3 regions of the Arthrobacter sp. E44 genome follow, and region 3 is predicted to be linked to each of the others. Evidence: riboswitches for the same ligand, from Rfam matches in the RefSeq annotation. Region 3 holds a riboswitch; each other region holds the start of a gene.
The links. Region 3 has a riboswitch for S-adenosylmethionine ahead of ACETK3_RS01280 (aminotransferase class V-fold PLP-dependent enzyme). Riboswitches for the same ligand answer to the same signal wherever they lie in the genome.
Positions count from the first base shown of each region.

Region 1: it holds a riboswitch for S-adenosylmethionine, as region 3 does, so the genes downstream of both, ACETK3_RS07245 (cobalamin-independent methionine synthase II family protein) here and ACETK3_RS01280 (aminotransferase class V-fold PLP-dependent enzyme) in region 3, are expected to answer to the same signal.
Region 2: it holds a riboswitch for S-adenosylmethionine, as region 3 does, so the genes downstream of both, ACETK3_RS05240 (bifunctional o-acetylhomoserine/o-acetylserine sulfhydrylase) here and ACETK3_RS01280 (aminotransferase class V-fold PLP-dependent enzyme) in region 3, are expected to answer to the same signal.

Region 1 covers NZ_JBHDJA010000006.1:40,625-44,944, forward strand. Annotated here, with positions in the region: gene ACETK3_RS07240 (uracil-DNA glycosylase) at 1-206, opposite strand, end outside; gene ACETK3_RS07245 (cobalamin-independent methionine synthase II family protein) at 411-1,619, opposite strand; SAM riboswitch class I at 1,633-1,737, opposite strand; gene ACETK3_RS07250 (M14 family zinc carboxypeptidase) at 1,954-3,036, shown strand; gene ACETK3_RS07255 (adenylosuccinate synthase) at 3,284-4,320, shown strand, end outside.
Region 2 covers NZ_JBHDJA010000004.1:41,804-46,123, reverse strand. Annotated here, with positions in the region: gene ACETK3_RS05250 (MFS transporter) at 1-142, opposite strand, end outside; gene ACETK3_RS05245 (homoserine O-acetyltransferase) at 383-1,498, opposite strand; SAM riboswitch class IV at 1,511-1,626, opposite strand; gene ACETK3_RS05240 (bifunctional o-acetylhomoserine/o-acetylserine sulfhydrylase) at 1,749-3,065, opposite strand; SAM riboswitch class IV at 3,110-3,224, opposite strand; partial or broken gene ACETK3_RS05235 (S8 family peptidase) at 3,528-4,320, shown strand, end outside.
Region 3 covers NZ_JBHDJA010000001.1:289,700-294,019, forward strand. Annotated here, with positions in the region: gene ACETK3_RS01275 (class I SAM-dependent methyltransferase) at 1-520, opposite strand, end outside; gene ACETK3_RS01280 (aminotransferase class V-fold PLP-dependent enzyme) at 624-2,039, opposite strand; SAM riboswitch class IV at 2,077-2,190, opposite strand; gene hisN (histidinol-phosphatase) at 2,342-3,154, opposite strand; gene ACETK3_RS01290 (ribosome small subunit-dependent GTPase A) at 3,200-4,315, opposite strand; gene aroA (3-phosphoshikimate 1-carboxyvinyltransferase) at 4,299-4,320, opposite strand, start outside.

The DNA of each region.
Region 1 (4,320 bases), on a different contig from region 3:
CCGGACGGATCCGCCTCGCCGATGTTGGAGTAGAGGCTGATGATGCGGCATTCCTCAACGTCGTGCATGGGGTCGACGTAGGGGACCACGGTTCCTGGTTTGGTCTCCCGCAGGGAATCGCAGAGTTCGTTGACGGCTGCAACGCTGGGTTCGTAGCGGCGGCTCATGAGCTGTTCGTGGAATGTTTCGGGGGCCAGGGCTGTCATGAAGTGCTGGTTCTCCTGCGGGGATTGGCGTTGCTGCCGCCGGCAGATGAGGGCGCGGGCAAGCGCAAACGCATCAGCAGCGGTTGGTTGGGGTGGGCCGGACCTCGCCGGCCTTCCCCAGTTTAGCAAGACCCGGGAAGCGAAACGCCGGCCGCCCCTTTCCGGTGATGGAAGGAACAGCCGGCGCCCCGGATGGCAAGCGGATTACCAGAGCCGGTTGGTGGCCCGACGGGCGCCCTCGCCCAGCGCTTCCAGCTTGGCGAAGGCGATCTGCGGGTGCACCCGGCCGCCCAGGCCGCAGTCGGTAGAGGCAATGACGTTCTCCCGGCCCACCACGTCGGCGAAACGCACGATGCGGTCCGCCACCAGGTCAGGGTGCTCCACCACGTTGGTGGCATGCGACACGACGCCCGGAATGATGACCTTGCCCTCGGGCAGCTTGGTGTCCTCCCAGACCCGCCATTCGTGTTCATGGCGCACGTTGGCGGCCTCGAAGGAGTACGCCCCGGCGTTGACCTGCAGCACGGAGCCGATAATGTCCGCGAAGGGGATGTCCGTGGTGTGCGGGCCATGCCAGGATCCCCAGCAGACGTGCAGCCGGATCTGTTCCTGGGGGAGATCCCGGAGGGCCCAGTTGGTGGCCTCGATGCGCAGTTGGATGAACTTCAGATAGTCCTCCAGGGAGGGCTCGGGGTTGATCTGGTCCCAGCTCTCGGCCAGGGACGGGTCATCGAGCTGCACGGTGAGCCCGGCGTCGATGATCGCCTTGTATTCCTCCCGCATGGCGTCGGCGCAGGCGTAGACGAGTTCCTCGTCGGACTTGTAGTACTCGTTGGCTACCCTGGCGCAGGAGCCGGGGGAGAGGGACGCCACGAAACCATCTGAGAGGCCTGCGGCGGCCAGTCCGGTCTTCAAGTTCCTGATATCCGATGCCACCAGATCCTGGCCGGTGTAGGTCAGGGGCCCGGCGATCTTGGGCTGGGCGACGCTCTTGCGGTGGGTGAGGATGCCGGAGGAAGGATCGTTGTACGCCTCGTTGAACGCCTGCCGATCCCGGCGGTCGGGGAAGGACGTCAGTACCACATGGCCGGGTGACGAGCGGCGGACCCCGGCTTCGGCCCAGCGGTCCACATTGGTGGGCTCCAAGCCGCCGAGGCGTGCGAAGGAGTAGTTCCACCAAGCACCGTAATCCACGGAACTGGACATGGCGTGTCCGTATTCGCCGTCGTTGGGGATGTCGATGCCCAGGTCCTTCTGGCGCTGCACCACGTCCACCACGGAGGCCTCAAGCAGTTGGAGGAATTCCGGGGTGATGCCATCGGCTTCCTTGGCGGCGTTCGCCGCGATGAGTTCCGGGGTGCGGGGCAGGGAACCGGCGTGGGTGACGCGGATGTGGTCGGTGTTCAGTGACATGCTGGAATCTTCCTTTCCATCGGTCCTGGCAGTAGCACCTTCGGCCGGCAGGAATCCTGCCGGACCGGGGTTGCTGCGGCGTCATCGAGCCAGGTCTCTCGGCCGCTCCGGATGGTTCCCTCCCACTTAAATCGAGACGCTCCACGCGGGCAAGTCCGGTCCACTTTGTGTCGCGCCAGGCAGGCCTTCTTTTACTTCTGCGCTCCTGTTTGCATCCTTACAGGTTTCGTCCAGCATATTGACAGATTATGTCCAGCTTGGTTGGCTTCTTGTCACAGCCGAATGAGGGACATGGCGGCTGCCACCCACTCGACCCAAAGAACCACCGCACTCAATGAAGAGGTCATGCACCGTGAACAAACCCCTGGCAAACCTCAGGAACCTTGCCCTTTCCGGCGTTCTGGCGCTCGCCGTCGTGGCGGGACCGGCCCCGCTGGCAAATGCAGTGGGCGAGGGCCCCAGCTATGACGGCAACGGACAGATCACCACAACAAAGCTGGCCACTTATGACCAGATGGTTTCCTTCCTGAAGGACCAGGACGCCCGCCAGCCCGCCATGGAACTGGAAGTCATCGGCCAGACCGTCAAGGGCCGCGACATCCACCTGGTCAAGTACATCTCGGACCCGGCCAAGCCCACCATCCTTTACCTGACCCAGCAGCACGGCAACGAACAGCTCACCACCGAGGGCGCCATGGAGTTCATCAAGCACCTGGGCACCGGCAAGTCGGCGGACATCCTCAAAGGCGCGAACATCCTGGTGGTGCCCATGCTCAACGCGGACGGCGCCATGGGGGACGTGAACTTCTCCCTGGACAACTACCTCGCCAAGGGGGACCGGCACCTCACCCGCTACAACGCCGAGGGCGTGGACCTGAACCGCGACCACGTGGCCAAGATCCAGCCGGAGACCCAGGCGCTGCACAACAACGTGATGCGCAAGTACCGGATCGACTACATGATCGACCTGCACCACCAGGGCACCCGGGCGGAGCGCGACGGCAAGCTGGTTTCCGGCTCCATCCTGTACCCCACCACCCCCAACGCCGACCCGGCCGTCGTCGAAAAGTCCAAGCAGTTGGGCGCCGTGGTCTTCAACAACGTCGACTCCACCGGTTGGGGCCACCTGGGCAAATACCAGGGCGGCAGCGCCGAAACCATCAGCCGCAACGGCATCTCCGTGGAATACGGCATTGCCACCTTGCTCTTCGAGATGCGCGGCATGTCCGACCACTACCTGGACGGCTACGCACTGGGCCAGCGCAGCAACGGCTATCTGATCAAGCAGACGGTCACCACGCTGACGTCCACCGCCGCCGCCATTGCTGACGGTTCGATTGCCGACGCCGACATTTCCTTCTGGGACACCCTCGCCGAGCAGACGTCCCGGCCCGCCGGGGAGGCTGAGGACGAATAGCAGCGCGGCGGCGGTTCTGACCAGGCCCGCCGCGGCCCTTCCCGCATGACGGGCCGCGGCGGGGCCAACGAAGGACCAAGTGCCCCATCGGCTAAACTTGGGTGGTAAGAGCCCCGGAACTCTTCCTTCGCCGTGCCGTGCTGCGGCTGTGTGAAGGCCGGTATGTTCGGGGCATTCTCATGAACGGTGCTGCATGGCCCGCCACCTCGTGGCAACCGGGCAGCCCGAACGAATGGGGGAGGATCCCATGCCAGCAATTGTGATCGTAGGAGCCCAGTGGGGCGACGAAGGAAAAGGCAAGGCCACCGACCTGCTGGGCGGCCGTGTTGACTACGTCGTCAAGCCCAACGGCGGCAACAACGCCGGGCACACCGTCGTCGTGGGCGGTGAAAAGTACGAACTCAAGCTGCTGCCGGCAGGCATCCTCAGCCCCAATGCCGTTCCCATCATCGGCAACGGCTGCGTAGTGAACCTCGAGGCCCTCTTCCAGGAAATCGACGGCCTGCAGGCCCGCGGTGCAGACACCTCCAAACTGCGCGTCTCCGCCAATGCCCACCTCGTGGCCCCGTACCACCAGGTCCTGGACAAGGTGACCGAACGCTTCCTCGGCAAGCGTGCCATCGGAACCACCGGCCGCGGCATCGGCCCCGCCTACATGGACAAGGTGGCCCGGCTGGGCATCCGCGTCCAGGACGTCTTCGACGAATCCATCCTCCGCCAGAAGGTGGAAGGCTCGCTGCGGCAGAAGAACGAGCTCCTGGTCAAGGTCTACAACCGCCGCAGCGTGGTGGTGGACGAGATCGTGGAGTACTTCCTGTCCTATGCCGAGCGGCTCCGCCCTCTGGTCATCGACAGCACCCTGGTCCTGAACTCCGCCCTGGATGAGGGCAAAGTGGTGTTGATGGAGGGCGGCCAGGCCACCTTCCTGGACGTGGACCACGGCACCTACCCGTTCGTGACCTCCTCCAACCCCACGGCCGGCGGCGCGTCGGTGGGCTCCGGCATCGGGCCCACCCGGATTTCGCGCTCCATCGGCATCATCAAGGCCTACACCACCCGCGTTGGCGCCGGACCTTTCCCCACGGAACTCTTCGACGAGATGGGCATGTACCTGCAGAAGACCGGCGGCGAATTCGGCGTCAACACCGGGCGCCCGCGCCGCTGCGGCTGGTACGACGCCGTGCTGGCCCGCCACGCCTCGCGCGTGAACGGTTTCACGGATTACTTCGTGACCAAGCTGGACGTGCTCACCGGCATCGAACAGATCCCCGTGTGCGTGGCCTA
Region 2 (4,320 bases), on a different contig from region 3:
GGGTGGCTGCGGATGCGTAGAGGAAGAACTCGTACCACTCCACGACGGTGCCGGCCATGGAGGCCGTCACCACTTTCTTCAGGCCTGATGCCTTGACGTCGGTTTCCTCGGTGCGCCTTGCGGCGGAGCGTTCCGTACTCAATGCGAACTCCTTCGGCGTCGTCGTCGACACCACGGGGACAGTCGATGGCAGCCGGATGTGATGTACACCACGAAAACCGGCTTCGATGAGTATGGTCTGCTTGCCGGTGCAACCTCAACGACCATTAGTGCAGAAGGCATCTGCAGGAATGCACACTGCTGGAGGTTTCCTTGGAGCTGGCTGAACCTCGGAGGCTTTGACCAGGAACGTGTGGACCAAAACTGCCTGGTCCAGGAGTGCCTAGACCAGGAAGCTGCCCCGCAGCTGCGCCCCCAGTTGGCCTATCTCGGTGAGGAACCCGTCGTGGCCGATGGGTGCCTGGATGACGTGGACGTCCACCTCGCCGGGCAGCGCCTGCGCCAGTTCCCGGGACTGGGACGGGAAGTAGAGTCGGTCGGAGTCGACGGCGGCCACGAAGAAGCGTGCAGTAGCACCGGCCAGGGTTTCGGCCAGGGTTCCCCGTCCGCGGCAGACGTCGTGGCTCATCAACGCTTCGGTCAGGGCGATGTAGCTGTTGGCGTCAAAGCGCTTCACGAGCTTGTTGCCCTGGTGGTCCAGGTAGCTTTCCACCTGGTAGCGGCCACGGGCTGCCAGTACTTCCCCCTGAAGGGGCGACTCGGATGCCTGGGCCGCCCGGCCGAAGCGGCCTTCCAGTTCGGCGGCGGACCGGTAGGTGATGTGGGCGATGCGCCGGGCAAGGGCCAGGCCCTCTTCAGGACAGGGACCGCCGTAGTAGTCGCCGCCGTTGAAGTTTGGATCCTGCCGAATGGCCAGGGTCTGGGCCTGGGCAAAGGCGATTTGTTCTGCCGTGCTCGCAGCCCCCACGGCGATGACGGCACAGCGCTGCACCCTTTCCGGGTAGGTCACTGCCCATTCCAGCGCCCGGGCGCCGCCCATGGAGCCGCCAAGAACCGCGAACCAGCTCTTGATCCCCAACTGGTCCGCCAGCCGGGCCTCCGCCACGGTGCTGTCCCGCAGCGTGACCAGGGGGAAGCGGGAACCCCAGGGCGATCCGTCGGGGGCGGGCGATGAGGGGCCGGTGGAGCCGTAGCAGCCGCCCACAATGTTGATGGACACCACGAAGAAACGGTCCGTGTCCACGGGGGCACCGGGCCCGGCCAGCTGCTCCCACCAGCCTTCCTCGTCGGTGTCTCCGCGGGTTACGTGAGTGCTGCCCGTGAGCGCGTGCTCGATCAGGATGGCGTTGCTGGCGTCTGCGTTGAGGGTGCCCCAGGTTTCGTAGGCCAGCGTAACGTCGGGCAGGTATCCCCCGGCCTCGAGCTCCAGTTCCCCAATGGAGGCGTAGCGGACGATTCCGTGTTCGGGGATGGTGGTTGGGGCGACGGAAACCGTCATGGCAAGACCTCTTCTACGCGCTTGCCCGCCGTCAATTGACCGGCAGGCCAGGTCCTCACCCGGGGCACCCCACCGCGGAAGGAGGGTTGCCGGCCAGCAAGCCGGGGCTGTCGCTGGCACTCATGACCTGGATCGAGTGTACGAAACACCACCCGGTCCAAGCCAAGAGTGTGACTGGTTGTGACTTCCCGACTTGCTGCCTGCCCTGCCCTGCCGCCTAAGTGGCGCCCCGGCGTCGTACTTTAGGCTTCTAGGCGTCCTTCGCAGCCCTGAAGCCTGCTTCAAGGTCGGCGAGGATGTCGTCGATGTGTTCCAGGCCCACGGAAAGCCTGACAAGTCCCGGGTGCACCCCGGCCACCACCTGCTGCTCCGGCGAGAGCTGGCTGTGGGTGGTCGACGCCGGGTGGATGACCAGGGAGCGCACGTCGCCGATGTTGGCCACATGGGAGTGCAATTCCAAAGCGTCGACGAAGCGTTTGCCCGCCTCCGCTCCGCCGGCCAGGTTGAAGGCGACGACGGCGCCCGTCCCCTTGGGCCCATACTTGCGGCCACGCTCGTACCAGGGGCTGGACGGCAGCCCGGCGTAGGCGACCGATTCGACGTCGTCCCTTGCTTCAAGCCACCGCGCAACCTCCGCCGCGTTTGCAACATGGCGCTCCACCCGCAGGCTCAATGTCTCCAGGCCCTGGGAAATCAGGAAGGCGTTGAACGGCGAAACCGCCGAGCCCAGGTCCCGCAGGAGCTGGACCCGCGCCTTGAGGATGTAGGAGAGATTGGCACCGAGCGCTCCATCGGCTCCCAGGTCGCGGGCGTAGACCAATCCGTTGTACGTGGGATCCGGGGTGTTGAAGCCGGGGAACCGTTCCGGGTCCTTGCTGAAATCGAACTTGCCGGAATCGACGATCACGCCGGCGATGGCTGTGCCGTGGCCGCCCAGGTACTTGGTGGCCGAGTGGATCACGATGTCCGCTCCCCACTCCAGCGGCCGGATCAGGTACGGCGTCGAGAGGGTGTTGTCCACGATGAGGGGCACGCCGGCCTGGTGGGCGACTTCGGAGATGCCCTCGATGTCCAGGACGTCCTGGCGCGGGTTGGAGACCACTTCACCGAAGAAAAGCTTGGTGTTGGGCCGGACGGCGTTGCGCCACTGGTCCAGGTTGTCGGGGTCGTCCACGAACGTGACGGAGATGCCGAATTTTTTCAGGGTGTGGGCGAAAAGGTTGTAGGTGCCGCCGTAGAGGCTGGGGCTGGCTACGATGTGGTCGCCGGCCTCCGCAATGTTCAGGACCGCGAACGTTTCGGCGGCCTGGCCGGAACTCAGCAGCAGCGCGGCCAGGCCGCCTTCAAGGCTGGCAATCCGCTGTTCGACGGCGTCCTGCGTCGGGTTGCCGATGCGGGTGTAGATGGGCGCCAGTTCGGAGAGTGCAAAGCGGTTGGCTGCGCTCTCGGCCGTTGGGAAAACAAAGGACGTGGTTTGGTAGATGGGCAGGGCACGGGCTCCCGTTGCACTGTCCACTTCCTGGCCGGCGTGGATCTGGCGGGTTTCGAAGGACCAAGCGTTGGACATCCAAATCTCCTTTGACATGGGCCCGGCATGCTCAGGGGCAGTGCGGGCCGCGCTTGCTGTCGGCTCGTGCCGGACAGCCAGGTCCTCACCCGGGGCACCCCACCGCGGATGGAGGGTTGCCGGCCAGCGAGCCGGGGCTTGGCGCTGGCACTCATGACCTTCGCCAAGTCTAGGAAGCGGGGGCGCCCAACGCCATGAGTATGACGGGTCGTGACAAAAGCCTGGACGTGGAAACACACCGCCAGGACTGCAGCGTAGGTTTGCGAAGATTCGCACAGGGAATGCGAAGGATCGCCCGAGCTTCGGAAGATCGGGTTCCCGTCCCCGATAGATTTGAACGGGGAAAACCCCCTCGTTTCTCACAGTCAAAAAAGGACGGACGTTCCGTTGCCTCCGATTCTGCGCCCTGCCGCACGTGCCACTGTTCTATACATTGTGTTGGTCTGTTCAATGCTGGGAGCGGTGCTTCTCCCTGCTCCCATCGCCAGCGCCGCGGCGGCTGACAAGGGTGATTACATTGTCCGGTTCCCCTCGGCAGCGGACGTCAGGCAAGAGAGCAGTGCCCTGCGCGGCCAAGGTATTGGCGTTAGCCGTATGTTCGATAATGCGATCAAGGGCGCTGCGATAAAAGCCACCCCGGCGCAAGCCTCAGCCCTGATGCGGTCCGGCAAAGCCGTCGCCGTTGAGCCGGACCAGCCCGTCACGGTCTACAGCACAACCCAGGAGCAGGCGCCATGGGGACTGGACCGGATAGATCAACAATCGCTGCCCCTATCCAGCACGTACACGCCCTCCGGCACCGGGCAAGGCGTGAGCGTCTATGTACTCGACACTGGGATCCTCGCATCCCACGTCGACTTCGGCGGCCGGGTTGCAACAGGTTGGACGGCGAAGTCCGACGGCCTCGGGTCCAGCGACTGCAACGGACATGGCACCCATGTAGCCGGCACTATCGGCGGTTCAACCTATGGCGTGGCAAAACTCGCGACTTTGATCCCGGTGCGGGCACTGGCCTGTGATGGCACAGGCCTCTACTCGGACGTTATTGCAGGACTCGATTGGATTGCAGGGGACCACCGTGCCGGAACTCCGGCTGTGGTGAACCTCAGCATTGGCGGCCCCACGAGCAGCACCTTGGACGCTGCCGTGGAGGCGGTAATCGCCGACGGTATTTCCGCGGTTGTTGCTGCAGGTAACAGTGCCACCGATGCATGCACGGCTTCCCCTGCCAGGGTTCCGGCGGCAATCACGGTCG
Region 3 (4,320 bases):
TGACGGGTTTGTGGCCAGGCCGGTACACGTCACCTGCGTGCATGATCCGGGAAAGGCGGTGTACCCAGGGCACGGAGGTGTCCAGCTGGTTCCACACCAGGCCAAGGGTTCCATGCGGGCGCAGCACCCGGGCGAGTTCGGTACTTGCGGCCAGCGGGTCGCACCAGTGCCACGCCTGGGCAACGGTTACGACGTCGAAGCTGGCGCTGGGAAGGCCGGTCACCTCGGCGGTGCCCGCCACGGCTGCAACGCCCGGGCAGTGGGTCTTCAGCTGGGCGAGCATGTCCGCGGAGGGGTCGACTGCGGTGACGTCCAGGCCCAGGTCCAGCAGCAAGGAGGTGAACTTTCCGGTACCCGCGCCAACGTCCAGTGCCTCATGGGCGCTGGTGGGCACCAGCCAGCGGACCGAGTCTTCCGGATATCTGGGGCGGACGCGGTGGTAGTGCCCGCCGCCGTCCTGGAAGCTCTGGCCAAGCTCCCGGCGCCGCCCGTGATCGAGCCTGGGGCCACCCCGAACCACGCGTGGCCTCCTTCGTGTGCTGCCGATGTGGACGTCTCTCGAATGTACCGCACGGACGGTCACCGGCTGGTGCCCCAAGGGGCGCCCTCTTTGCTGCAGCTGCTCAGTCGTCGATGCAGGGGGCCGCGCCGGCCGTTCCCGGCGTGTTGGGCGCCCAGTGCGGGTAGGTGCGGAAGTCGTTGGCGGGGACCCAGCGCCCGGCGTCCACCACGTAGTCCCAGCCCAGCCCGTTGCTGCGCAGCGCACGGATACCGGCGAGGAGGCGTTCGGCATCCTCCAGCCGTGAGCCGACGCCAAAACTTGCGCGGAGCGAACCGGACGGCAGGCCAAGGCGCTTCAGCAGGGGATGGGCGCAGAAGCGTCCATCGCGCAGGCCCACGCCGTGCTCGGCGGCGAGGTAGGCGGCCACCAGCCCCGCGTCGTAGCCCTCCACGGAGAAGTTGACCACGCCGATGGTGTCCGATTCCGGGTTGCTGTCCTTGAAGATCTGGTGCACGGTAACGCCGTCGATGTCCTGCAGGCCCTCCACCAGGAAGGAGCGGATAGCGGCTTCGTGGGCGTGCCACCGGTCCTGGTCGAGCTCAGCAATGACCTGGGTGGCGCGGGCCAGCGTGGCGGCTCCGAGGACGTTCGGCGAGCCCCCCTCATGGCGGGCCGGGCCGTTGGCCCAGCTGACGCCGTCGAGCCTTGCTTCCTTGACTGCGCCGCCGCCGGCAAGGTGCGGGACGCCCGCGTCCAGCCAGTCAGGCCGTCCCACCAGGACGCCGGCGCCGAACGGTGCGTAAAGCTTGTGGCCGGAAAACGCGAGGTAGTCGATGTCATCCGTGCTGATGTCCACCCGGCGGTGCGGTGCCAGCTGGGCCGCATCCACCACGATCCGTGCGCCGTGCTGGTGGGCCAGCGCGGCCAGGGCGCGGACGGGAAGGATCTCGCCGGTGACGTTTGAAGCGCCAGTGACGGCCAGCAGGCTGACCCCGCCCTGCTCCAGCTCCGCGCGGACGGCGTCGAGGGTGCCGGTGATCGTCTCCGCGGCCACGATGCTGCGGTGGGGCACGCCCTGCCACGGCAGCAGGTTCGCGTGGTGTTCGATGTCCAGGTAGAGGACATCGCCGTCAGGGCGGCCATCGGTGACTGGGAGGCAACCTGCCAGGAGGTTCAGCGAGTCCGTGGTGTTGCGGGTGAAAATGACCGAGTCGTCCGGGCGGCCGCCGACGAAATCGCGGACGATGGTGCGCGCGTTCTCGTAGACAGACGTGCTGATCTGGGAGGCGTATCCTGCCCCCCGGTGGACGCTGGCGTAGTAGGGCAGGATTTCGTTCAGGTAGGCGGACACCACGGAGAGTGCCGGGGCGGAGGCGCCGTAATCCAGGTTTGCGTACCGCACGTGGCCGCCGGTGATCAGCGGCGCCTGGATCTCGGCTCCGGTGACTGCCACGAGGGGCCGGCCGGCAACGGCATGCCGTTCAGCAACTGCCGCTTCGGTGCTGACGGGCTGGGGGGAGACGGTGGCAGTTGTCACAGAGACCTCACTTGAATACAGGACTCCGGCATAGTGGAATCCGCGCTTGCCGCATCCGCTCCGGACCGGCCTGGTCGTCACCCGGGGCACCCCACCGCGAATGGAGGGTTGCCGGCCAGCAAACCGGGGTTTAGCGCTGGCACTCGTGACCTGGATAAAGCGTAGGACATGCGGCTGGCAGGACTGAACCAGCAGCGATTGTTAAGCGGTTTGTTACGCGAATTCGAATAAACGGCGGCGGACACCCCCGCATGGAGGTGTCCGCCGCTGCTTTATTCGTTTTTTCGGGGAAAAGCCAACCGTTACAGCAAATCGTCCAAATAAGGGTTCAGGCGGTGCAATACCTCTGAGTGCAGGATCGAGTTGGTGGCCAGCGCGTTCCCGCCGAAGGGGCCGTCCTCGCCTTCCAGCGACGTGAAGCGGCCGCCGGCCTCCACGACGATCGGCACCAGGGCGGCCATGTCGTAGAGGTTCAGTTCCGGTTCGCAGGCGATGTCAACGGACCCCTCCGCCACCATGCAGTACGACCAGAAATCCCCAAAGGCGCGGGTCCGCCACACGTCCTCAGTGAGGCCCAGGAACTCGTCAAGGTTTCCCCGTTCCTTCCAGCCCGTGAGGCTGGAGTAGGAGAGGGAGGCGTCCGAGAGTGTCGAGACGTTGGAGACGCGGAGCCGGGTGGCAGCTGCCAGGGACCTGCCCATGTATGCGCCCATACCCTTTGCCGCCCACCAGCGCTTGCCCAGGGCCGGGGCGCTGACCACGCCCACCACCGGTTCGCCCTCGTCGACGAGGGCGATCAGGGTAGCCCAGACCGGAACGCCGCGGACGAAGTTCTTGGTCCCGTCAATGGGGTCGATGATCCAGCGCCGCGACCCGTGTCCCGTGCTGCCGAACTCCTCGCCCAGGACCGCGTCCCGGGGGCGGGAACGCGAGAGCTGGCCGCGGATGGCTTCTTCGGCGGCCTTGTCCGCATCGGTGACCGGCGTCAGGTCCGGCTTGGTCTCGACGTGGAGGTCCAGGGCCTTGAAGCGGCTCATGGTCTGGTCATCCACGGAGTCGGCCAGGACATGTGCCAGGCGCAGGTCATCGTTGTAGCTCGAAGCGGGTTGGATCATGGTTCCAAACTACAGTCTGCGCACGCTTCTGCCGGGGAGAACGCGTCAGTTGACGCTGCCGAGCTCCTTGGTTTCCTGTGCTTCCAACCTTGGATCCGTGCCGAGCAGCCGCCGCAGCGACGCCAACCGGGCGGGACCGGTGGGACCTGCGTGTCCGCCCGCCACCCAGTCGTCGAGGCCGCAGTTCACTGCAATTGCCGTGTGCTTGCAGCCCCGTTCGCAGTTCTCGATGCCGGGGGAGAGGTCCGGGAAGGAGCGCAGGATCCGGTCAGGGTCCACGTGGGCGAGGCCGAAGGACCGGATGCCCGGAGTATCGATGATCCAGCTGCCGGCCGGAGCGTCCGCGAGGCGCAGCGCCAGGGCAGAGGACGACGTGTGCCGGCCCCTTCCCGTTACGGCATTCACTCCGCCGGTGGCCCGCTCGGCCCCAGTCAGCGCGTTCACCATGGTGGACTTGCCCACGCCTGAGTGCCCGAGCATGACGGTGACCTTGCCGCCCAGGTGGGCGCGGAGGGCTGCCACCGCGGTGCTGTCCAGCCGGGCCGAGAGGCCGTCGTCGGAGCGCGCGTCGATCCCGGAGGCCTGGGCGTCAGCGGTCCGGCTGATGATCACCGGGAAATCCAGGTGGGTGTAGTTGGACAGCAGTTCCACTGGATCCTTGACGTCGGCCTTGGTGACCAGCAGGATCGGCTCGATACCGGCGTCGTACGCAGCCACCAAGGCACGGTCGATGAATCCGGTCCGCGGCTCCGGATTGGCGGCCGCCACCACGATCACCAGCTGGTCCGCGTTGGCCACCACGGCACGTTCGATTGGATCCGTGTCGTCGGCGCTGCGCCGCAGGAGCGTTTTGCGGTCCTGGATCTTCACCAGCCGCGCCAGCGTGTCCGGTGCCCCGGAGACGTCCCCCACGAGCGAGACGAAGTCGCCGGCAACCACCGGCGAGCGGCGAAGTTCGCGGGCGCGTGCCGCAATGACCACGCGTTCGTTGTTCGAGTCCTCACCCACGACTGCGGTGTACCGCCCCCGGTCCACCGTGATGATCCGTCCGGTGACCGCATCGTCGTGGCTGGGACGGTCCTTGGTGCGGGGCCTGGAGCCCTTCTTGTTGGGCCTGATACGGACGTCGGACTCGTCCCAGGAGTCAGTGCGCCGTGCCACCGCTG